DNA from 3 places in the Xanthobacter cornucopiae genome. Region 2 is predicted to be linked to each of the others. Evidence: predicted binding sites of a transcription regulator. Region 2 holds the regulator's gene; each other region holds the start of a gene.
What was found. The regulator HrcA, encoded in region 2, represses chaperone genes, less so after heat shock. The targets are predictions, from matches to a motif close to GTTAGCACTCNCNNNNNGNGAGTGCTAAC.

Region 1 (8,045 bases), 1.7 Mb from region 2:
CGCAAGGCCAGGTAGCGCCCGCAGCACACCCGCAGGAACGAGGCGAAATTGTCGATGGCCCGGTCGGCTGCGCTCAATTCGTCCTGCAGCCGGACCAGCAGTTGCGACACGCTGAGCCCGTCCCGCGCGCCGATCTCCTCCAGCACGGTCCAGAAGAAGGCCTCCAGCCGCACGCTGGTGCTCATGCCGCCAAGCCGCACGGAGCGGGTCTGCATCTGCCACAGGTCGGGATCGGCTGAGGTGAAGAGGCTGCACATGGCGGGCTCGCTGTTGCGCATTCCAACGCCCCGGCGCACGCCCGGGGCGGGCTCGACCGACCGGCGTGCGCGCTCAACCCCCGCAGAGCGCGCACGCCTCTCGCCGCGTCGGCGACCTTAGCCCACGCCGGCGTTCAAAGGGAGATCCGCGTTCCGAGCAACACGAGGAATTGCGCGATGAACGCCGGATGCGCCGGCCAGGCTGGGGCCGACACGAGATTGCCCTCGGTGATGGCCTCGTCGACCGCGATCTTGGGATAGATGCCCCCGGCCAGCTCCACCTCGGGCTGGCAGGCCGGATAGGCTGAGCAGGTTCGCCCCTTCAGCACGCCGGCCGCCGCCAGCAGCTGCGGGCCGTGGCACAAGGCGGCAACCGGCTTGCCGGCCTCGAAAAAGTGGCGGACGGCGGCGATCACCGCCGGATCGAGCCGCAGATATTCCGGCGCCCGCCCGCCGGGCACCACCAGAGCGTCGTAGCTCTCCACCGCGATGTTGGCGAAGGTGGCGTTGAGGGTGAAATTGTGGCCCTTCAGCTCCACATAGGTCTGGAAGCCGATGAAGTCGTGGATGGCGGTGGCCACCTGGTCGCCGGCCGCCTTGCCGGGACACACCGCGTGCACCTGGTGGCCGACCGCCAGCAGCGCCTGGAACGGCACCATGATTTCGTAATCCTCGCCGAAGTCGCCGACGATCATCAGTATTTTCTTCGCGCCCATGGCATCCTCCCTCGCGGCTCACTGGCGAGCCGCGAGGAATGCTAGGCGAGCGCGCCGCGCCATGGGTGTTAGCCCGCTGTGGCACCCCGCCGGCGCGCGCTCACTGGCGTGCTTTCAGTGGAGCACGAACAGCCCGTCCACGGTGCGCAGCTCCGCCGGCTTGATGAGGCCGCAATGGGCCACCCGCACCGAATGCAGCCGCCCCTCGATCTCGCGCCGCCAGAACTCCAGGAACCGATTGAGCTCCGGGAACTTGGGGCACAGATCGTACTCCTGCCACAGGAAGCTCTGGAGCACCGAAGGATGGTCGGGCAGGTGATAGAGAATTTCGGCCGTGGCGAGGCCGTAGCCTTCCATCTGCAATCTGAAGTCGTTGGAAACGCCGTTCTGCGACAGTTCGGATGCACTCTTGGACGCCATGATGAAGACCTCCGTGGGCAATATCGAATGAACGGTGATCCGCGGGCGGGCCCGGCGCCGAGGGGGCCGGATCGCCCGGGGGATCACGTTTCGATTGTCGGCTCAACAGTGTCGCGGGGCCAAGACTAAAATTGTGTTTCCATGTGCAAAAACAATGAACTAGCAGCGATTGGCCAGGACTGCTGACACACCCCTGACGGCTGTGCCGTGGCGGCCCGTCCCGGTCGGCCGCCGGCGCCCCCGCCGCAACCTCTTCGCAATGCAGCATTTTGCCGGGTGCTAGCACTCCCGACAATCGAGTGCCAAAAAATGCGCGGGCCCTCTTGCGGGACCTTCCCGTCCCCCCTAGATGGGCGTTGAGCCGGGCCGTGGGTGCTCGGTGTCTGTAAAATAGGCAACCAACTGGAGGTTTACCCTATGGGTTTCCGTCCTCTGCACGACCGCGTTGTTGTGAAGCGCATCGACGCCGAGCAGAAGTCTGCTGGCGGGATCATCATTCCCGACACCGCCAAGGAAAAGCCCCAGCAAGGTGAAGTGATCGCGGTGGGTCCCGGCGCCCGCAACGAGAAGGGCGAGATCGTCGCCCTCGACGTGAAGGCCGGCGATGTGGTGCTGTTCGGCAAATGGTCCGGCACCGAGGTCAAGATCGACGGCCAGGATCTCCTCATCATGAAGGAGAGCGACATCCTCGGCGTGATCGAAGGCGCCGCCGGCGCCCAGAAGGCCGCCTGAGCCGCCCAGTCAACACCCGGCCGCGGCCCGCCCGGCGGGCCCGCCCCCTGACCATTCCCGGAACATTCGTCCCAAGCTGAAGGAGCACGGCACATGGCTGCCAAGGACGTGAAATTCTCCGTCGACGCGCGCGACAAGGTGCTGCGTGGCGTGGACATCCTCGCCAACGCGGTGAAGGTGACGCTCGGCCCCAAGGGCCGCAACGTGGTGATCGAGAAGGCGTTCGGCGCCCCCCGCATCACCAAGGACGGCGTCTCCGTCGCCAAGGAAATCGAGCTCGAGGACAAGTTCGAGAACCTCGGCGCCCAGCTGGTGCGTGAGGTGGCCTCCAAGACCAACGACCTGGCCGGCGACGGCACCACCACCGCCACCGTGCTGGCCCAGGCCATCGTCAAGGAAGGCTCCAAGGCGGTTGCCGCCGGCCTCAACCCGATGGACCTGAAGCGCGGCATCGACGTCGCGGTGGAAGCCATCATCAAGGACCTGGCCGCCAATTCCAAGCCGGTGACCTCGAACGAGGAAATCGCCCAGGTCGGCACCATTTCCGCCAACGGCGATTCCGAGGTCGGCGCCTTCCTGGCGGAAGCCATGAAGAAGGTCGGCAACGAGGGCGTCATCACCGTCGAGGAAGCCAAGTCCTTCGAGACCGAGCTCGACGTGGTCGAGGGCATGCAGTTCGACCGCGGCTACCTCTCGCCGTACTTCGTGACCAATGCGGAGAAGATGCGCGTTGAGTTCGAGGAGCCCTATATCCTCATCAACGAGAAGAAGCTGACCGGCCTGCAGGAGCTGCTGCCGGTGCTCGAGGCGGTGGTGCAGTCGGCCCGTCCGCTGCTCATCATCGCCGAGGACGTGGAAGGCGAGGCGCTGGCCACCCTGGTGGTCAACAAGCTGCGCGGCGGCCTGAAGGTCGCGGCGGTGAAGGCCCCCGGCTTCGGTGATCGCCGCAAGGCCATGCTGCAGGACATCGCCATCCTGACCGGCGGCACCGTGATTTCCGAGGAAGTCGGCATCAAGCTCGACAGCGTGAACCTCTCGTTCCTCGGCCGCGCCAAGAAGGTGGTGATCGAGAAGGAGAACACCACCATCGTCGACGGCGCCGGCGAGAAGGCCGACATCGAGGCGCGCGTCGCCCAGATCCGCGCCCAGATCGAGACCACCACCTCCGACTACGACCGCGAAAAGGCGCAGGAGCGCCTGGCCAAGCTCGCCGGCGGCGTCGCCGTGGTGCGCGTGGGCGGTTCCACGGAAGTGGAAGTGAAGGAGAAGAAGGACCGCGTGGACGACGCCCTGCATGCCACCCGCGCTGCGGTGGAAGAAGGCATCGTTCCCGGCGGCGGCGTGGCCCTGCTGCGCGCCATCAAGGCGCTCGAAGGTCTCACCGTCGACAATGCCGACCAGAAGACCGGCATCGAGATCGTCCGCCGCGCCATCCAGGCTCCGGCGCGCCAGATCGTGCAGAATGCCGGCGACGACGGCTCGGTGGTGGTGGGCAAGATCCTCGAGTCCTCCGACTACGCCTTCGGCTACAACGCCCAGACCGGCGAATACGTGGACCTGGTGAAGTCCGGCATCATCGACCCCACCAAGGTCGTGCGCACCGCGCTCCAGGATGCCGCCTCCATCGCTGGCCTGCTGATCACCACCGAGGCGCTCATCGCCGAGCTGCCGAAGAAGAACGCCCCCGCGGCCCCGGCCATGCCGGGCGGCGGCATGGACTTCTGAGGTCCACCCGACCTTCGGCGCCGCCCGGCGTAAAGTCGCAAGAGGGCGACCGGCAATAGCCGGTCGCCACGGGCGGCGGCATGGACTTCTGAGGTCCACCCGACCTTCGGCGCCGCCCGGCGTAAAGTCGCAAGAGTGCGACCGGCAACAGCCGGTCGCCACGGGCGGCGGCATGGACTTCTGAGGTCCACCCGACCTTCGGCGCCGCCCGGCGAAAAGCGCCAAAGCTCGACCGGCGACAGCCGATCGATGCGGGCGGCATGGAAGAGCGAATCGGACGGCCGGGCCTCGTGCCCGGCCGTCTCCTTTTCAGGGGCGGCGTCCCACCTCGTGCCGTCCCATCTTCGCGGCGGCGCGGACACCGGGGCCCTCCGCCCGCGCCAAAGCCGCTAGCCGCGGGCGCCTGTTCCAGATAGCGTCAGGCATCCGCACAAAAGCAGGTTGCCTTGCCCAAACGTCCCACCAAGTCGCCGTCCCGCCCCACCAAGACCCGCGCCAGCCGCAAGCGCGTGGCGGCTGAGCGCACGCGCGCCGAGGCGCTGGTGGTGGCAGCCCACGCCACCGGCCAGATGCCCACCCGCGAACAGGTGCTGGCCTTCATCGCCAGCCAGAGCGGCATCGTCGGCAAGCGCGAGATCGCCCGCGCCTTCGGCCTGTCCGCCGCCCAGAAGGTGGAGCTCAAAGCCCTGCTGCGCGACCTCGCCGACCATGGAACGGTGGAGCGGCGCAGCCGCAAGCTGCACGTGCCCGGCGCCCTGCCCGGCGTGGTGCTGGCCGACATCGTCAGCCGCGACGCCGACGGGGAGCTGGTGGCCCAGCCGGTGGAATGGGACACCGAGGCCCATGGCGAGGCCCCGCGCATCGTCATCCAGGCCCAGCGCCGCCCCGGCCGCGACGCCGGCCCCGCCCCGGGCCTGTCCGATCGGGTGCTGCTGCGCATCGTGGAGGGCGCCGGCGAGGGCTATGCGGGCCGCGTCATCAAGGTGCTGGAGAAGGCGCGCAAGCAGACGCTCGGCGTGTTCCATGCCCTGCCGAGCGGCGGCGGCCGGATCGTGCCCATCGACAAGAAGGCGCTGGGCCGCGAGCTGCAAGTGCCCCCCGGCGCCGAGCAGGAGGCGAAAGACGGCGACCTGGTTTCGGTGGAGCTGCTGCGCCAGCGCGTGTTCGGCCTGCCCAGCGCGCGGGTGAAGGAGCGGCTCGGCTCCGTCGCCTCCGAGAAGGCGGTGAGCCTCATCGCCCTGCAGGCCCATGGCATTCCCCATGCGTTCCCCGAGGCCGTGACGCGGGAGGCGGAAGCGGCCGCCAAGGTCACGGCGCGCGGGCGCGAGGACTGGCGCAAGCTGCCCCTCGTCACCATCGACCCGCCCGACGCCAAGGACCACGATGACGCCGTGCATGCCGCCGCCGACGACAGCGGCGACAATGATGGCGGATTCATCGTCACCGTCGCCATCGCCGATGTTTCCGCTTATGTGCGTCCCGGCACCGCCCTCGACCGCGAAGCGCTGCTGCGCGGCAATTCGGTGTATTTCCCGGACCGGGTGGTGCCGATGCTGCCCGAGCGCATCTCCAACGACCTGTGCTCGCTGCGCCCGCGGGAGGACCGGCCGGCGCTGGCGGTGCGCATGGTCATCGGCCGGGACGGGCGCAAGAAGAGCCACAGTTTTCACCGGGTCATGATGCGCTCGGCCGCCAAGCTCGCCTATGCCCAGGCCCAGGACGCCATCGACGGGCGCGCCGACGCGGCCACCGATCCGCTGCTGGAAGGCGTGCTGAAGCCGCTCTATGCCGCCTATGCCTGCGTGAAGAGCGCCCGCGACCAGCGCCAGCCGCTGGATCTCGACCTGCCGGAACGCCGGATCGTGCTGAAGGAAGACGGCACGGTGGACAAGGTGGTGGTGCCGGAGCGGCTCGACGCGCATCGGCTGATCGAGGAATTCATGATCCTCGCCAACGTCGCCGCCGCCGAGACGCTGGAGGAGAAACGCACCCCGCTCATCTACCGCGTGCACGACACGCCCTCGCTCGAAAAGCTCTCCGCCCTGCGGGATTTCCTGAAGACCCTGGATATCGCCCTGCCCAAGATCGACGCGGTGCGCCCGTCCCATCTCAACCGCATCCTCGCCCTGGTGAAGGACACGGATGTGGCGCCGCTGGTCAACCAGGTGATCCTGCGCAGCCAGTGCCAGGCGGAATATTCGCCGCTGAACTACGGCCATTTCGGCCTCAATCTGCGCCGCTACGCCCATTTCACCTCCCCCATCCGCCGCTATGCGGACCTGGTGGTGCATCGCGGGCTCATCCGCGCCATGGCCTTCGGCAAGGACGGCCTGCCCGAGGAGGTGACGCCGGAAGGCCTCGCCGAGGTGGCGGCCGCCATCTCCGTCACCGAGCGGCGGGCCATGGCGGCCGAACGGGAGACCGTGGACCGGCTTATCGCCCACCACCTGGCCAGCCAGATCGGCGCCGTGTTCAGGGGCCGTCTCACCGGCGCCACCAAGGCCGGCCTGTTCCTGTCGCTGGACGAGACCGGGGCGGACGGCTTCATCCCGGCCAGCACCCTGGGGGCGGATTATTATCGCTTCGACGAGGTGCGGCAGGCGCTGGTGGGCGACCGCACCGGCGAGATGCACCGCATCGGCGACCGGGTGGAGGTGCGGCTGGTGGAGGCCGCCCCGGTGGCCGGGGCGCTGCGGTTTGAGCTTCTCTCCGAAGGCACCTATGTAAAGGGTCCGCGCGGCCGGCCCGGGCCGGCGCGACGGTCCGGCGGAGCGAAGAGCGGCCCCGGCCGCGCGCCGTCCCGTGCCGGCGGCAGCCGGAACGGAAAGGGGCGAACCCGCCCATGAGCAGGCCATGATATCGAGCACGCCATGACATCCAGCGCCAGAACACCCGGCGCGCCGGCGGCAGCGACCCTGGCGCGCCCCTTTACGGAACGCCCCTTGGCGGAAGCCGCGCCCCGCGCCGTCCCCGCGGCGCTGCGGCGCGGCGCGCGCGGCCGGTGTCCCGCCTGCGGCGCCGGCCGCCTGTTTTCCCGCTACCTGAAGGTCGAGAGCTTCTGTGGCCGCTGCGGCGAGGAGCTCTATCACCACCGGGCCGACGATGCCCCGCCCTATGCGGTGATCCTGGTGGTAGGCCATGTGGTGGTGCCAGCGATGGTGCTGGTGGAGGAGCTGTTCCGCCCGCCGCTGTGGAGCCATCTGGCCCTGTGGCTGCCGCTGACGCTGGTGCTGAGCCTCGTCCTGCTGCCGCCCGCGAAAGGCCTGCTCATCGCCCTGCAATGGGCCTTGCGCATGCACGGCTTCGACCCTGCCAGCCCCGAACGCGAGCCGCCGCCGGCGGGCGCCGTTCGCCCCTCCTTCCCTCCCAGCGCGACGCCCCTTGCATCATGACCGACTTTGCCAGCCGACTGAGCGCCGCCGAGCGCGGACAGAACTCCCCCAACGTGCGCCCCAAGGATGCGGCCACGCTCATCCTGGTGGATCGCGACGGCCCGGCGCCGCGCGTGCTCATGGGCCGCCGCCACCCCAATCTCAAGTTCATGCCCAACATGTACGTCTTCCCCGGCGGCCGGCTGGAGCCGTTCGACAAGCTGATGCCGGTGCACGGGGTGGTGGAGGCCTTTAGCGAGCGCCGGCTCATGCAGGCGGTGCAGCGCCCCACCCTCGGCCGGGTGCGCGGGCTGGCCGCCGCCGCCATCCGCGAGATGTACGAGGAAACCGGCCTCATGGTCGGCACCAAGGACCTCGGCGCGCCGGCGGCCCCCTGCGACGACTGGCGCGCCTTCGAGCAGCGCGGCATCTTCCCCGACCTGGAGGCGCTCACCTTCGTGGCCCGCGCCATAACGCCGCCGCGCCGCCCCCGCCGTTTCGACACCCGCTTCTTCGTTGCCGATGCCGCAGCCGTGTGCGACGAGGAGCCGGGCAAGGTGGGCGAGGCATCGGAGCTGGTGGATCTCAAGTGGCTCACCTTCGAGGAGACGAAGGCGCAGGAGCTGCCCACCGTCACCCGCGTGGTGCTGGAAGAGCTGGCCGCGCGCATCGAGGCCGGCTTCCATCCCCGCCTCCCCGTTCCCTCCTATGCCATGCGGCACGGAAACTTCGTGCGCACGCTCCTCGACTGACCGGACTCCCTTCTTCATGCACGCGCCAAAGCCGCAGCCCGCCCAGATGAGCTGGGCGGCCTCGATCTCCGC
Region 2 (8,045 bases):
ATGCCGCCGGGGTTCCCATCGCCGCCGGCATTCTCTATCCGGTGCTCGGGCTCCTGCTCTCGCCCATGGTGGCGGCGGCGGCCATGGCCCTGTCGTCGGTGAGCGTCATCACCAACGCCCTGCTGCTGCGGGCGTGGCGGCCCCACTGAGGAGCGCCACCGGCGCGGCCGGAACGGAAGCGGGGCGGCAACATCGGCGCGCGGACCGCGCCCGGCAGGAGGTGGCCGGGCGGCGGTGCCGGGAAGGACCCTCCCCCTGCCGCGCACCGCTGAGCGGAGCCGCCCCCTTCGCCCGCGCCCATGCCCCCCCGCGCGCCGTGCGACCCCGAAGCGCAACGCGACGCGACGGCGAAGCACCCCCCGGGTGGGCGCGGCCATCGGCACCGGGCCGGAAGCCACCGGCTTCAGTTCCCCTCCGCCAGCGCCGCAATCACCGCGTTGAGCACCGGGAAGCCAGCCTCCGTCACCGCCAGCCGCGCGCCCGCACGCCGCACCATTCCCATCTCCGCCAACGCCGCGATGCGGGGCTCGGCGAGGGGGCGGCCGACGAGGCGGGCGTGGCGATCAAGGTCCACCCCCTCCTTCAGGCGCAGGCCCATCAGCAGCATCTCGTCCGCCTGCTCGGGGCGGGTCAGCGGCTCGTCGGTGACGATGCCGTGGCCGTTCCGCTCCACCGCCGCCAGCCAGGCGTCGGGCATGCGCTCCACATAGGTGGCGCGGCGCACGCCATCGACCGCGATCCGCCCGTGGGCACCGGGGCCGATGCCGGCATAGGTGCCGTAGCGCCAATAGACGAGATTGTGCCGCGCCTCCTCGCCAGCGCGGGCATGGTTGGAAATCTCATAGGCGGGAAGGCCAGCCGCCGCCGTCACCTCCTGCGTCACGTCCCACAGCGCACGGGACAGGTCGTCGTCGGGCAGCAGCAGCTTGCCGGCGCCATAGAGGCGCTCGAACGGCGTCCCCGGCTCGATGGTGAGCTGGTAGAGCGACAGATGGGAACAGCCCTCGGCCAGCGCCCGCCGCAGCTCCCGCGCCCACGCGTCCGGGGTCTGGCGGGGGCGGGCGTAGATGAGATCGAACGACACCCGCTCGAAGGCGGCGCGGGCGATGGCCACGGCGGCCAACGCCTCGTCCACCGTATGCATGCGGCCGAGGCCCTTCAGGTCGCCGTCCTCCAGCGCCTGCACGCCCAGCGATACCCGGTTGACCCCCGCCGCCCGATAGCCATGGAAGCGCGTGGCCTCCACCGAGGTGGGGTTAGCCTCCAGCGTCACCTCGGCGCCGGCGGCGAGCGGCCATGCCGCATCGATGGCCTCGAGAATGCCCGCCACCGTCTGCGGCGTCATCAGCGAGGGGGTGCCGCCGCCGAAGAAGACCGTATCCGCCCGCCGCGGCCCGGTGAGGGCCCGCATGTGGGCAATCTCGCGCCGGTAGGCCGCCAGGAAGCGCGCCTGGTCGGGCTCCGCCTTCCGCACATGCGAATTGAAATCGCAATAGGGGCACTTGGCGAGGCAGAACGGCCAATGCACATAGACGCCGAAGCCGCCCTCCGCGTCCGCCCCCGCTGCATCCGCGGCGCGCGCGGCGGGCGGCGCCGGCGTATTCGCGTCCGCGCTCACGCCCTCAGCACCGCCTGCGACAGCTTCAGGAACGCCCGCGCCCGGTGCGACAGGCCGAAGCCCTTGGGCGGCATGGCATGCTTCTCGTCCGCCGTCATCTCGGCGAACGTGCGGGCGTGGTCCTCGGGCACGAACATGGGATCGTAGCCGAAGCCCTTGGCGCCGCGCCGTGGCCACACCAGCGTGCCTTCGACCACACCTTGGAACTCCTCCAGGTGTCCGTCCGGCCAGGCGATGCACAAGGCGGAAACAAAGCGGGCGCGGCGCTGCTCGGGCCGGGTCGCGCCCACCTTCTGCAGTTCCGCCTCCACCTTCTCCATGGCCGCCTCGAAGTCGCGGTCCGGCCCCGCCCAGCGGGCGGTGTGGATGCCCGGCGCGCCGCCGAGCGCGTCGATCACCAGCCCCGAATCGTCGGCGAAGGCGGGGAGCCCGGTCGCCTGGGCGGCCGCCTCCGCCTTCAGCCGGGCGTTGCCCTCGAAGGTCTCGGCGGTCTCCTCCGGCTCGGCCAGGCCCAATTCGCCGGCGGACACCGCATCCACCCCGTGCGGCGCCAGCAGCATGCGCATCTCGATGAGCTTGCCGGGATTGTGGGTGGCGACCACCAGCCGCCCGGTGAGAAGGCGATGGGTCATCCGGCGATGGCCTGCTTCTGCAGCGCCACCAGCTGGTCGACGCCGCCCTTGGCCAGCCCCAGCAGCGCCAGCAGCTCATCCTGGGAGAAGGGGGTTTTCTCGGCGGTGCCCTGGATCTCGACGATGCCGCCGGTACCGGTCATGACGAAATTGGCGTCGGTCTCGGCCACCGAATCCTCGGCATAGTCGAGGTCGAGCACCGGCGTGCCCTCATAAATGCCGCACGACACCGCCGCCACGTGCTGCCGAAGCGGCATCTCCTTGATCATGGAGCGCGCGCGCATCCAGGCGAGGCAATCGTAGAGGGCGATCCAGGCGCCGGTGATGGAGGCGGTGCGGGTGCCGCCGTCGGCCTGGATGACGTCGCAATCAATGGTGATCTGCTTCTCGCCCATGGCCACGAGGTCGGTGACCGAGCGCAGCGAGCGGCCGATCAGCCGCTGGATCTCCTGGGTGCGTCCGGAGGGGCGCCCGGTGGTGGATTCGCGCCGGGTGCGATCGTGGGTGGCGCGCGGCAGCATGGAATATTCGGCGGTGACCCAGCCCCGGCCCTGCCCCTTCAGCCACGGCGGCAGGCGCTCTTCCAGGGTGGCGGACACCAGCACATGGGTGTCGCCGAACTTGACGAGGCAGGAGCCCTCCGCGTGGCGCATCACGCCCCGTTCAAAGGAAACGGCGCGCATTTCGTTGCTCGCGCGTTTGCTGGGGCGCATGGTGTCTTCCTTCAGGTACGAATGCTTTCGGGCGCTCCTTTTAGGGGGCGCGGGGGCGAAACCGCAAGGGCGCGGGCGCAACAGCACTGGCACACCGCCGCACCCGCCGCGCCAACGGGCTTGAAGCCGACGGCGGAAGGCGACACATAATAAGCCACCGCCGCAGCGGCAGGCGCGCGCGGCAGGTGCGCGCGGCAGGTGCGCGCGGCAGGTGCGCGCGACTGGCCCGAAGGAAGGCCACAAGGAAGGCGAGTGTTCCCCGTGGCGATCGACCCCCTCCTGTCCATCGGTTCCGGCGCGCTGGCGCAGATCGACGCGCGGGCGCGCGAAATCTTCCGCCAGATCGTGGAAAGCTATCTGGCGACCGGCGAGCCGGTGGGCTCGCGCAACCTGTCCCGCCTCATTCCCATGACGCTGTCGCCGGCCTCGGTGCGCAACGTGATGGCCGACCTGGAGGCGGCCGGCCTCATCTATGCCCCCCACACCAGCGCCGGACGCCTGCCCACGGAACGCGGCCTGCGCTTCTTCGTCGATGCGCTGATGGAGGTGGGCGCCGTCAACGAGCGCGACCGCACCAATATCGAGACGCAGGTGATGGCCGCCGCCAAGAACACCACCGTGGAAGGGGTGCTGAAGGAGGCCTCCGGGCTGCTCTCGGGCCTCGCCCGGGGCGCCGGGGTGGTGACCGCCACCAAGACCGACCCGCGCCTGAAGCACGTGGAGTTCGTCACCCTCGATCCCGGCCGGGCGCTGGTGATCCTGGTCTCCGAGGACGGGCAGGTGGAGAACCGCGCGGTGGCGCTGCCGCCGGGCCTGCCGGCCTCCGCCCTGGCCGAGGCCACCAACTTCCTCAATGCCCACATTCTCGGACGCACCCTGAGCGAGGCGCGGGCGGAGATGGAAAACCTCCTGGCCGAGCTGCGGCGCGACCTCGACGCCCTCACCGCGCGGGTGGTGGAGGAGGGGCTCGCCTCCTGGTCCGGCGACGAGCCGGCCGAGCGCAAACTGATCGTGCGCGGGCAGGCCAAGCTGCTGGAGGACCTCCACGCCCTGGAGGACCTGGAGCGCATCCGCCTGCTGTTCGACGATTTCGAGGCCAAGAGCGAGGTGGTGGACCTGCTGGGCCGCGCCGAGGAGGCGCAGGCGCTGCGCATCTTCATCGGCTCCGAGAACCGCCTGTTCTCCCTGTCCGGCTCCTCGACCATCGTCGCCCCCTATCGCGACGGCCAGGGCCGGGTGGTGGGCGTGCTGGGCGTGATCGGCCCGACCCGGCTCAACTACGGGCGCATCGTGCCCATGGTGGACTACACCGCACGCCTGGTGAGCCGGGTGCTGGGCGCGCCGGGCGGCGACAGCGCCTGAGGGGACCACATCTGATCGCGCAGGCTTGATTTTTGCGCGGCGGGCTCCGATATGCCGTGTGACTCACGGCAGGCCCCATCGGGGGCGTAAATCCAGCCAAAAAGGAAAGACCGGATGAGCGAGCAGACGCGCGCGCCCGAGACCGGCGACGGGATCGAGGACACGGCCTTCAACCCGGCGGGGACGCCGGATGCCGCCGAAGCCAATGGACAGCCCTCGCTCCAGGCGGAAAAAGAGCGCCTGGAAGCGGAGATCGCCGGGCTGAAGGACAAGTACCTGCGCGCCTTCGCCGAGGCGGAGAACGTGCGCCGCCGCGCCGACAAGGAGATCGCCGACGCCAAGGTCTATGGCATCGCCTCCTTCGCCCGCGACATCCTGACCGTGGCCGACGATCTCTCCCGCGCCCTGGTGGCGGTGGACGACGAGACCAAGGACAAGGCGGAAGGTCCGGTGAAGGCGCTGCTGGAAGGCATCGAGATCACCGAGCGCGGCCTCGGCCAGGCGCTGGAAAAGCACAAGATCCGCCGCATCGAGCCGCGCGGCGAGAAGTTCGACCCCAACCTGCATCAGGCCATGTTCGAGGTGCCGGACCCCTCGGTGCCGGCCGGCACGGTGGTGCAGGTGGTGCAGGCCGGCTACGTCATCGGCGAGCGGGTGCTGCGCCCGGCCCTGGTGGGCGTGGCCCGCGGCGGCCCGAAGGCCGAGGCCCCGGTCGAGGCCAAGCCCCAGGACGAGGCCTGACGACACCCCGACGGGCAGGATCGGCGCCCGGCGCGAACCCTGGCAGGGCTCGCGCCGGAGGGCGACGGGCGCCGCCGGAGGCCCTCGCCCGCGCAGTGGCCCTCCGGGCCTTCGCGGGGCGATATGATGGAACCCGACAAGGCCCCGCTCATGCGGCCGTGCACGGGATGGAACGGGTGTGAGCTCCGGGACGGTTCAAGCCCGGTCCCGGGCCGCCGCGAGGGTGCCGAAACCCGCGAACCGCGCCGGCTCAGACGTGCGCGCCGGATGGTCCAGCACTTTGGCAAGGGCGGCGGCGACGATGGAGCCCGTAAATGGCTTCGACACCCGCGGCCGGTCGGCGAACTCGCGCGGCATGCGCTCGCGACCGGTGAAGGCGGAGCAGAAAACGAAGGGCACGGCCCGCGCCGCCAGCACCGCGGCGGCGGGAAACACGGTTTCTCCACCCAGGGCGACATCGAGCAGCGCCGCGTCCAGCTCTTCCCGGCGGGCCGCCGCCATGGCCGCCGACAGGCTGGCCACCGGCCCCACCACCTCGCATCCCAGCGCCCGCAGATCGCCGCCCAGCCCCAGGGCCACCAGGAACTCGTCTTCGACGACAAGCACCCGCAATCCTGAAAGATCCATCGCCCCATGCCTTTTGCCGGCCCTCCGGCGGCGCGGGCGCATCCGGGGGCATCTCATCGACCTTGGACGGTATCCGCCGACGAAGATCATTCGTCAGCGGGCTGTGGACCGGCTTCGGCCGTTTTCCCGATGAACGGGCGGCGATGGCGAAAGTTCCCTCCACCTTTAGGCGAAGGATGCCGCCCGGCACGACATGGCGCGCCGGCGCGGCGGAGGCGGATGCGGCGGGAGGGCGACCTCCTCAGTCCTTGGCGCGCTCCACATAGGAGGCGTCGGCGGTCATGATGACCACGCGGGTGCCGGCGGCAATGTGCGGCGGCACCATGGTGCGCACGCCATTGGAGAGCCTGGCCGGCTTGTAGGACGAGGAGGCGGTCTGCCCCTTCACGGTCGGCTCGGTGTCCACGATCTCCAGCGTCACCCGCGCCGGCAGCTCGATGGCGATGGGGTTGCCGTTATGGGTGGAGAGCATGCATTCCATGCCTTCCTGCAGATAGACCGCCAGGTCGCCCATCACGTCCTTGGGGACCGTGACCTGCTCGAAATTCTCGGGATTCATGAAGGTGTAGCCCTCCGAATCCTCATACAGGAAGGTATGGGGGCGATCTTCCACGAAGGCGCGCTCCACCTGCTCGGTGGTGCGATAACGCTCCGAGATCTTCACGCCATCGGAAATCCGGCGCATGTCGAGCTGCGTGACCGGCGTGCCCTTGCCGGGATGGATGTTCTCGGCGGTGAGCACCACATAGAGCTTGTCGTCGATATCGACCACATTGCCTTTGCGCAGGGAGCTGGCGATGACCTTGACCACGTCGCGTCTTCCTTGAACTTCACGCGGCGGCGTGCCGCTTATCTTCGTCGGGCCGCACCATACCCATCTTCGCGCCGAGCGCCACCCTCGCGGCGGGGTTTCGGGCGCGCAAACCCATTTGCGAAGGACGTTTCTCCGTGAAATTGGTATCTGGTTCCGGCCAAAGTCCCTGGTGGGACCGCGAGGTCCATGCCGATCGGCGCCCCTTCCTCATGGCGCGGAGCCGGATCACGGCCGCCACCCGGGCCTTTTTCCTCGACCGCGACTTCGTCGAGGTGGAAACGCCGGTGCTCCAGGTGTCGCCGGGCAATGAAGCGCACCTGCACGCCTTCGCCACCGAGCTGATCGCGCCCGATGGACGCCGCGCCACGCTGCACCTGCGCACCTCGCCGGAATTCACCGCCAAGAAGCTGCTGGCCGCGGGCGAGCCGCGCCTGTTCGAGCTGGCCCGCGTGTTCCGCAATGGCGAGCGCGGCCCGGCGCACCATCCCGAATTCACCATGCTGGAGTGGTACCGGGCAGGCGTTTCCTATGCCCAGCTCATGACCGACTGCACCGAGCTGCTGCGGCTGGCCGCCCACGTCGGTGGCGTCGATGGCTTCACCTATCGCGGCAGCGTGTGCGATCCGTTCGCAGAGCCGGAACGGCTGACCCTCACGGAGGCCTTCGCGCGGCATGCCGGCATCGATCTGCCCGCGACCCTGCCCGCGCCCGGCGCCCCCGCCGATCCGGCGGCGCTGGCGGCGGCGGCGCGGGCGGCGGGCATCCGCGTGGCCGCCGACGACGGCTGGGCGGACATCTTCTCGAAAGTGCTGGTGGAGCGCGTCGAGCCCCATCTCGGCCGGGGCCGACCCACCTTCCTGTGCGACTACCCCTTGAGCGAGGCGGCACTGGCGCGGCCGAAGCCGGACGATCCCCGCTTCGCCGAGCGGTTCGAGCTGTATGCGTGCGGCCTGGAGCTGGCTAACGCCTTCGGCGAGCTGACCGATCCCGAGGAGCAGCGCCGGCGCTTCGACCATGAGATGGCGCTCAAGGAGCGCCTCTATGGCGAACGCTATCCGCTGGACGAGGACTTTCTCGCGGCGCTGGGACAGATGCCGGACGCGGCGGGCTGCGCCATGGGCTTCGACCGGCTGGTGATGCTGGCGGCGGGCGCCCGGCGAATCGAGGACGTACTGTGGGCGCCGGTGGCGATGCCCTGAGCACGACCACCGGGAAGGTTGCCGGCGCGGCCGCGCGCCGGTCAGGAAATCTCGAACAGGGTCGAGAAGCCGGAGATGTCGAACACCTCGCGGATCTGCGGCTGGAGGGAGGTGAGAGCCAGCCGCCGCTTGGCGTTGCGCATGGCCTTGCCGGCCACCAGCAGGGCCCTGAGGCCGGAGGAGGAGACATAGTCCACCCCGGCGAGATTGACGACGATGGGACCGCCGGTCACGGAGACCACTTCCATCAGGCTGGTCTCGAACGGCTTGGCATTGGGGGTGTCGAGCCGCCCGGCCACCTTCAGGTGCACCTCGCCATCAACCTGTTCACGCTCAATG
Region 3 (8,045 bases), 1.3 Mb from region 2:
TTGAGCCCACCGAGGAACTGCGTAAGGAACTGGTGGGCTGGGTGCGCCGGGAAATCGGCCCCATCGCCTCTCCGGACCTGATCCAGTTCGCGCCGGGCCTGCCCAAGACCCGCTCGGGCAAGATCATGCGCCGCATCCTGCGCAAGATCGCCGAGGACCAGTTCGAGAGCCTTGGCGACACCTCGACCCTGGCCGATCCGGGCGTGGTGGACGACCTCATCCACAATCGCCAGAACAAGCGCGATGCTGCGGCCTGATCGCCGCTGACTCACGGTCTTGCTTCATGAGCCGGCGCCCCTCGGGGCGCCGGTTTCGTTTTGGGGCGGTCTGCGGGCATGCCGGTGACCGGGCGTCGACGGTTCCGCGCCGCTGCCGCACGGCCAGCTTGAAGCCGATCCAGTGGTGGTCGCGGCGATCCGTGTGCCGCAGGCGTCGCTGTCGCCTTCTCGCGCCGTCGCCGTCCGCAGGATTCGCGGCCGGAGCGCTCGCGGCCCGTGAGCAGCGGGCTCGAGCGTCCAGAGACGGGACGGGCGCGGCTGCCCGTCTGGCGGCGCATGGGCCGGGGAGCGGGCGGTCCCGCCGGGGGCGCGGGCCGGAGGGCAAAGAAAAGGGCGGATCGGGCAACCCGATCCGCCCAAGTCGTGCGGTACTCTTCAAGCGGTACTCTCACCTAAGCATCACATGGCATCCGCGGATCGCCGGACCGTCGCGTCTCGGCTCCTCATCGCGTCAGTGGCAGCAGCCGGCCACCGTGTATTCGCCGCCGCGCACCCGCGCGGCGAGGCCGGCGACGAACTCGGCGCAGGCCTCCTCGCCATAGGTGGCGACGAGGTTGCGCAAAGCGGAGAACAGCGCCGCCTGAACCAGGCATTCCTCTTCCAGCCCATCGCGGACCGCCTCGACCCAGGCGTCGTTCAAATAGGTCAAGGCCGCGTGGCGATCGTCGGCCGCCATGTCCGCAATATCGGGAAGGTCGATGGCTGGGTTCGGCAATGTGGACACGTGATGGCCTCCAGCCGCGCAACGGGCGGCGATGGGACATCCCTACCATGCCAAGCCTGCCGGGGAAGCCCGGTTCTAACCAAAAGGTTAACGCGGCGCGGCCGGCGGCGGTCAGTTGCCGCTGTAGCGGACCACGATCTCGTGAGCGAGGTGCGAGCCCTGCTCCAACTGCCGTTCCACCGCCACCCGCGCCGCCGCGGTGCAGTTTCGATAGACCTGCGCAAAGCTGGAATAGCCGCGGTTGAACGAGGCGATCATCTTGCCCTTGCGGGCCTCGGACGGCTGCTCGGTGTCGATCAGCGCGACCATTTCGTCCCGCCAGCGCTGGGCCTCGCCGGTGGCGCCGCACAGGGGTCGCAGATAGTGCAGGCCGCCGAGAATCTCCGCCAGCCGGAGCAGATCCTCGTCATAGGGCGGCGTGGCACCCTCGGCGGGCGGCGCGGCCACGGCATGGCGCGTGGCGAAGCCGGGGCTGAGCGCCAGGGCGAAGGACAGAAGAAGGCAGCGGATGCGCATGGATCGTCCACGGGTTCGTCCTGTGGTGCGACCTTCCGCGGCCCGGGTCAAGGGCGATGGCCGGCGCGATCGCCTCAGCTCTTCAGGCGATCGAAGGCGGAGGCCATCTCCTCCCGGCTGACCGCGTCGATGGCGACCGCCGCGAACGGATCGCCGCCCTGGGCGAACTCAGCCTCGGCGTCAGGGCGGGCCAGGGCGATCTTCAGCGCCGCCACCAGATCATAGAGGCCCCAGGCGAAGCCGGCGTCGCGCATGGCCGATTGCAGCGCGTTCTGCACCAGTCCACGCACGGTGCGGTGCGGTTCGGACACCGGCACGTCGTCGAGGCCCCCCTTGAGGGCGGATACGCACGCCTCCTCGTTAAACGAGGCATGGCCGCGGCAGGCGAGCGGCCGCACCGGATAGACCACGCAGATGCCCTCCGCCAGGAACGGGCATTCCCGCGTCAAGGCCATGGGACGCAAGTCGCCGGAGGGTTCCACGAAATTTGCGGCGCCGTACAGCCGGCCGACCAGGTCGATGCCCACGGTCTTGAAGCCGGCGGCCATGCCGCGCACATAGCGCGCCACCATCAGCACTTCGGGCGCGGTGGCGGCGACCAGGATCTGGCAGCAGGTGCCGCAGCCCTTGCGGCAGGCCAATGCCGGCAGGTCGCGGGTCTGGTCCTCCACATTGCGCTCGAAGCTGGTGAAGGCCTGCATCCAGATGCGATCGAGGAGATCGGGTTTCGCCCTGTGGGACGTGAAGGTGCCGAGAAAGCCCTGATGCTGGGCCTGGAAAAACGCGACCGGTCCTTCGGTATCGGCGGCCTGTGCCGCGCTCGGGGCAATGGACACCACGGCTCTCCCAAACATTTAAAGAAACGACCGGAAAACGTGACCAAACATCACGTGGGGCTCGGCTCCGGCCGGGGTGCGCTTAAGCTATTTCCTGGGGAAAATAGCGGAAACTCGGGGAAATTGCGTAGGCATGCCTGCGACCACGCCTGCGCGCGGGCGCAGGCGTCATCCGAAGAGGACGCGGCGCCCGGGGCGCGCGTCGGGGTCGCGGCGCTTGTGGCCGCCCGTGGCCGGTGCTATGCGGCCACGATGACCGCCAGCGCCCAGAAGAACATCCGCAACTTCTCCATCGTCGCCCATATCGACCATGGAAAGTCGACCCTCGCCGACCGCCTGATCCAGATCACCGGCGGGCTCTCCGAGCGCGAGATGACGGATCAGGTGCTCGACAGCATGGACATCGAGCGCGAGCGGGGAATCACCATCAAGGCGCAGACCGTCCGGCTCTCCTACAAGGCGAAGGACGGCGAGACCTATACGCTGAACCTCATCGACACCCCCGGGCACGTGGACTTCGCCTATGAGGTGAACCGCTCGCTGGCCGCCGTGGAAGGCTCGCTGCTGGTGGTGGATGCCTCGCAAGGGGTGGAGGCGCAGACGCTGGCCAACGTCTACCAGGCCATCGACAACAATCACGACATCGTGCCGGTCCTCAACAAGGTGGACCTGCCGGCGGCGGAGCCGGAGAAGGTCAAGGCGCAGATCGAGGACGTGATCGGCCTCGATGCCTCCAACGCCATCGGCATCTCGGCCAAGACCGGGTTGAACGTGGACCAGGTGCTGGAAGCCATCGTCACCCGCCTGCCGCCGCCCATGGGCGATCGCGAGGCGCCGCTGAAGGCGCTGCTCGTGGACAGCTGGTACGACACCTACCTCGGCGTGGTGGTGCTGGTGCGCATCGTCGATGGCGTGCTGAAGAAGGGCCAGCGCATCAAGATGATGGGCTCGGGCGCGGTCTATGACGTGGATCGGGTGGGCGTGTTCACCCCCAAGATGGTGGCCATGGCCGAACTGGGCCCGGGGGAGATCGGCTTTCTCACCGGCTCCATCAAGGAGGTGGCCGACACCCGCGTGGGCGATACCATCACCGAGGACAAGCGCCCCTGCGCCGAGGCCATGGCGGGCTTCAAGCCGGCGCAGCCGGTGGTGTTCTGCGGCCTGTTCCCGGTGGATGCGGCGGACTTCGAGGACCTGCGTGCCGCCATGGGCAAGCTGCGCCTCAACGATGCCAGCTTCTCGTTCGAGATGGAGACCTCCGCCGCGCTGGGCTTCGGCTTCCGCTGCGGCTTCCTCGGCCTTCTGCACCTGGAGATCATCCAGGAGCGGCTGGAGCGCGAGTTCAATCTCGACCTTATCGCCACCGCGCCCTCGGTCATCTACGAGATCGAGATGAACGACGACACGGTGATCGACCTGCACAACCCGGCGGACATGCCGGACGTGGTGAAGATCAAGGAAATCCGCGAGCCGTGGATCCGCGCCACCATCCTCACTCCGGACGATTATCTCGGCTCCGTGCTCAAGCTGTGCCAGGACCGGCGCGGCAACCAGATCGAGCTCACCTATGTGGGCGCGCGCGCCATGGTCACCTATGACCTGCCGCTCAACGAGGTGGTGTTTGACTTTTACGACCGGCTGAAGTCCATCTCCAAGGGCTACGCCTCGTTCGACTATCAGATCACCGAATACCGCACCGGCGATCTGGTGAAGATGTCGATCCTGGTGAATGCGGAGCCGGTGGACGCCCTGTCCATGCTGGTGCACCGCACCCGCGCCGAGGCGCGCGGGCGGGTGATGTGCGAGAAGTTGAAGGATCTCATTCCCCAGCACCTGTTCAACATCCCGATCCAGGCCGCCATCGGCGCCAAGATCATTGCCCGCGAGACCATCAAGGCCCTGCGCAAGGACGTCACCGCCAAGTGCTACGGCGGCGACATCACCAGAAAGCGCAAGCTGTTGGACAAGCAGAAGGAAGGCAAGAAGAAGATGCGCCAGTTCGGCAAGGTGGAGATTCCCCAGGAAGCCTTCATCGCCGCGCTCAAGATGGACGAGTGAGGCGCGGGCCTCGCCGTCTGGCGTGTGATCGCGACTCGCTGCACTCTCCCCGCGGTGCGCGGCTTTGGCCGGCGAGCAGGAGTGTGAGCCATGGCGAAGTTCGAGATCTTCAAGGATAAGGCGGGCGAGTTCCGCTTCCGGTACCGGGCGTCGAACGGGGAGATCATGTTCTCCTCCGAGGGCTACAAGGCCAAGGCCTCGGCGCTCGATGCCATCGAGTCCATCAAGAAGAACACGCCGTCCGCCGCTGTCGAGGACCAGACCAAGGTTTAGAGCGGGCTACGGCCGGGGCGCGCGCATCGTTCCGATGGGGCAGCCCGCGATGGCGTGAGCCGCGCCGGTCGCAACGCAAGCGCCTGCCGTCTTGTGATCGCGCGCCTGCGCGTCGATCTGGCCCGGGTGGTCCGGCTTCGTGGCGGCGCGTCCGTCACCATGCCTCGCGTGTCCGTGCCGAGTGCGCGGAAGCGCGGACGACACGCGCGGCAGGGGCTTCATCTGTCTGCATCGTGCGCCGCCCCGCGTGGCCGGCAGGCGCCAGGCTCGGCGCCAGGGGATGGGACTGGGTGCAGCGGCCGTGCCCGGTGCGCGGGCACGGTCATGGAAGGGGGCAAGGCGCGGGGCCACGCCGCCGCCCCTGGGTTCAGGCGCAGCGCACGTAGACCATGGTGCCGTAGCGCTTGGAAACCTCGGGGTCCACCCAGCGCAGCACCAGCACGTTGCCGTCGAAGCGCATCACCTGGCGGTCGCGTTCGCCGCCCGCCGGATCGTCAGGCGGGCCGAGGAAGATGGGGCCGTTGCCCACCTGCTTGGACACCACCTCGGTAAGCTTGTTGTCGTCGGCAAGATACATCAGCACGCCGCCGTTGGTGCCGGCGGTGATGACATACGGGTTGGAGCACTGCGCCTTGGCCTGGGCCTCGGTGCGGCCGGCGTCGTCGGGGCGGTGATAGGCGGCAAGGCCGAAGCGACCCACCAGCCGATCCGGCGGGATCGGGCTGACGAATTGCGGCCGCGCCGGCGGCGGCGGCTCGCTGGTGGTGCTGCAGCCGGCGAGCATCAGCGCCAGCCCGGCGGCGACTCCGGCGAGGCCGGCGCGTGACTGCGTCCCGGGGCGCACGTTCGATCGTGCAAACGTGATGGTCATGGGTTACTCCGAGGCCTCCGCGGTCTCAACTCCGGACTCGTGCCATCGCCCATTCGCGTGCCGAGCGGCGCAGTGACCATAACGGCTCGGTTCCCTGGCGTCGATGGCGCTTCACGCGGGAACGCGCGACGAACCGCCTCGCGAACCTTCGGAAATTGACCATAGATGGGGGCGGTTACCGCTTCGTATCCCGCAGGGTCCGCGCACCGGGTTCGGGCGGCACCGCCTTGACGGAACCGGATCGCGCGCCTATCTCCGCCGCGGGCTTGGCACTCACGGCCAGCGAGTGCCAGAGCAACGGCGACAGCGCCAAACGCTGTCGCGAGATCTGATCAGCGAGAGGAATAGACCCATGTCCTTCCGTCCCCTGCACGACCGCGTGGTCGTCAAGCGCATCGAAGCCGAGCAGAAGACCGCTGGCGGCATCATCATCCCCGACACCGCCAAGGAAAAGCCCCAGGAGGGCGAGGTGATCGCGGTGGGCGCCGGCGCCCGCGACGAGGCCGGCAAGCTCGTCCCCCTCGACGTCAAGGCCGGTGACCGCGTGCTGTTCGGCAAGTGGTCGGGCACCGAGGTCAAGATCGACGGCCAGGACCTGCTCATCATGAAGGAAAGCGACATCCTCGGCGTCATCGCCAAGTGATCCTGGGGTCTGTGATCCCGGCTTTCCCACACGCCTAGGACTTTACATATTCAGGAGGCCGAAATGGCTGCCAAGGACGTAAAATTTTCTGCCGACGCGCGCGAAAAGCTGCTGCGCGGCGTGGACATCCTCGCCAACGCGGTGAAGGTGACCCTCGGCCCCAAGGGTCGCAACGTGGTGATCGAGAAGTCGTTCGGCGCCCCGCGCATCACCAAGGACGGCGTCTCCGTCGCCAAGGAGATCGAGCTCGAGGACCGCTTCGAGAACCTCGGTGCGCAGCTGGTGCGTGAGGTCGCCTCCAAGACCAACGACCTCGCCGGCGACGGCACCACCACCGCCACCGTGCTGGCCCAGTCCATCGTCAAGGAAGGCGCCAAGGCGGTTGCCGCCGGCATGAACCCGATGGACCTGAAGCGCGGCATCGACCTTGCGGTCGCCGCCGCCCTCAAGGACATCCAGGGCCGCGCCAAGAAGGTGTCCTCCTCCGCCGAAGTGGCGCAGGTCGGCACCATCTCCGCGAACGGTGACAGCTCCATCGGCGAGATGATCGCCGGCGCCATGCAGCGCGTGGGCAACGAGGGCGTCATCACCGTCGAGGAAGCCAAGACCGCCGACACCGAGCTCGACGTGGTCGAGGGCATGCAGTTCGACCGCGGCTATCTCTCTCCGTACTTCATCACCAATGCGGAGAAGATGATCGCCGACCTGGAAGAGCCCTATATCCTCATCTTCGAGAAGAAGCTCTCCGGCCTCCAGCCGATCCTCCCGGTCCTCGAGGCCGTGGTGCAGTCGGGCCGTCCGCTGGTGATCGTCGCCGAGGACGTGGAAGGCGAGGCGCTGGCCACCCTGGTGGTCAACAAGCTGCGCGGCGGCCTGAAGGTCGCGGCGGTGAAGGCCCCCGGCTTCGGTGATCGCCGCAAGGCCATGCTGGAGGATATCGCCATCCTCACCGGCGGCACCGTGATCTCGGAAGATCTCGGCATCAAGCTCGAGAACGTGACCCTCGCCCAGCTCGGCCGCGCCAAGAAGGTGATTCTCGAGAAGGAGAAGACCACCATCGTCGACGGCGTGGGCGAGAAGGCCGACATCGAGGCGCGCGTCGCCCAGATCAAGGCGCAGATCGAAGGCACCACCTCCGACTACGACCGTGAGAAGCTCCAGGAGCGTCTCGCCAAGCTGGCCGGCGGCGTGGCCGTGATCCGCGTGGGCGGCTCCACCGAGGTGGAAGTCAAGGAGAAGAAGGACCGCGTGGACGACGCGCTGAACGCCACCCGCGCCGCGGTGGAAGAAGGCATCGTTCCCGGCGGCGGCGTGGCCCTGCTGCGCGCCAAGAAGGCGGTCGAAGGCCTGACCTCCGACAATGCCGACATCAAGGCCGGCATCAAGATCGTGCTGCGCGCCCTTGAGGCCCCCATCCGCCAGATCGCCGAGAACTCCGGCGTGGAAGGCTCCATCGTGGTGGGCAAGGTGCTCGAGGCGACCGATCCGAACTTCGGCTTCAACGCGCAGACCGAAGAGTATGTGGACCTCGTCGCCGCCGGCGTCGTGGACCCGGCCAAGGTGGTGCGCACCGCGCTGCAGGACGCCGCTTCCGTGGCCGGCCTGCTGGTGACCACCGAGGCGCTCATCGCCGAGCTGCCGAAGAAGGATGCGGCCCTGCCCGCCATGCCCGGCGGCGGCATGGGCGGCATGGGCGGCATGGACTTCTGATCCACGCCTCCTGGCGCAGGAAAAGGGAAGGGCGCGACCTCGGTCGCGCCCTTTTCTTTTGACCGTCTCGCTGGCGGGCGGGGGCGGCCCCTTGCCGCTCAGGTGCCGCAGAAGGTCTGGTAGTCCGCCATTTCCG

Region 1: the regulator HrcA is predicted to act here: its motif matches at 1,672-1,700, upstream of groES (co-chaperone GroES).
Region 3: the regulator HrcA is predicted to act here: its motif matches at 5,822-5,850, upstream of groES (co-chaperone GroES).

Annotation. Positions count from the first base shown of each region.
Region 1 is NZ_CM195531.1:1,237,704-1,245,748, reverse strand. It holds gene V5F53_RS05560 (ribbon-helix-helix domain-containing protein) at 1-257, opposite strand, end outside; gene V5F53_RS05555 (DJ-1/PfpI family protein) at 392-973, opposite strand; gene V5F53_RS05550 (usg protein) at 1,088-1,393, opposite strand; gene groES (co-chaperone GroES) at 1,811-2,125, shown strand; gene groL (chaperonin GroEL) at 2,219-3,850, shown strand; gene rnr (ribonuclease R) at 4,420-6,696, shown strand; gene V5F53_RS05530 (DUF983 domain-containing protein) at 6,721-7,242, shown strand; gene V5F53_RS05525 (NUDIX hydrolase) at 7,239-7,973, shown strand; gene V5F53_RS05520 (MFS transporter) at 7,990-8,045, shown strand, end outside.
Region 2 is NZ_CM195531.1:2,914,980-2,923,024, forward strand. It holds gene V5F53_RS12810 (heavy metal translocating P-type ATPase) at 1-149, shown strand, start outside; gene hemW (radical SAM family heme chaperone HemW) at 404-1,618, opposite strand; gene rdgB (RdgB/HAM1 family non-canonical purine NTP pyrophosphatase) at 1,615-2,250, opposite strand; gene rph (ribonuclease PH) at 2,247-2,963, opposite strand; gene hrcA (heat-inducible transcriptional repressor HrcA) at 3,225-4,325, shown strand; gene grpE (nucleotide exchange factor GrpE) at 4,440-5,066, shown strand; gene V5F53_RS12840 (response regulator) at 5,262-5,672, opposite strand; gene efp (elongation factor P) at 5,935-6,504, opposite strand; gene epmA (EF-P lysine aminoacylase EpmA) at 6,717-7,706, shown strand; gene V5F53_RS12855 (STAS domain-containing protein) at 7,748-8,045, opposite strand, start outside; gene V5F53_RS12860 (Na/Pi symporter) at 8,040-8,045, opposite strand, start outside.
Region 3 is NZ_CM195531.1:1,634,634-1,642,678, reverse strand. It holds gene acs (acetate--CoA ligase) at 1-257, shown strand, start outside; gene V5F53_RS07375 (hypothetical protein) at 730-1,002, opposite strand; gene V5F53_RS07370 (TIGR02301 family protein) at 1,114-1,518, opposite strand; gene V5F53_RS07365 (YkgJ family cysteine cluster protein) at 1,593-2,354, opposite strand; gene lepA (translation elongation factor 4) at 2,607-4,412, shown strand; gene V5F53_RS07355 (YegP family protein) at 4,503-4,685, shown strand; gene V5F53_RS07350 (hypothetical protein) at 5,053-5,556, opposite strand; gene groES (co-chaperone GroES) at 5,909-6,199, shown strand; gene groL (chaperonin GroEL) at 6,263-7,909, shown strand; gene V5F53_RS07335 (protein adenylyltransferase SelO) at 8,008-8,045, opposite strand, start outside.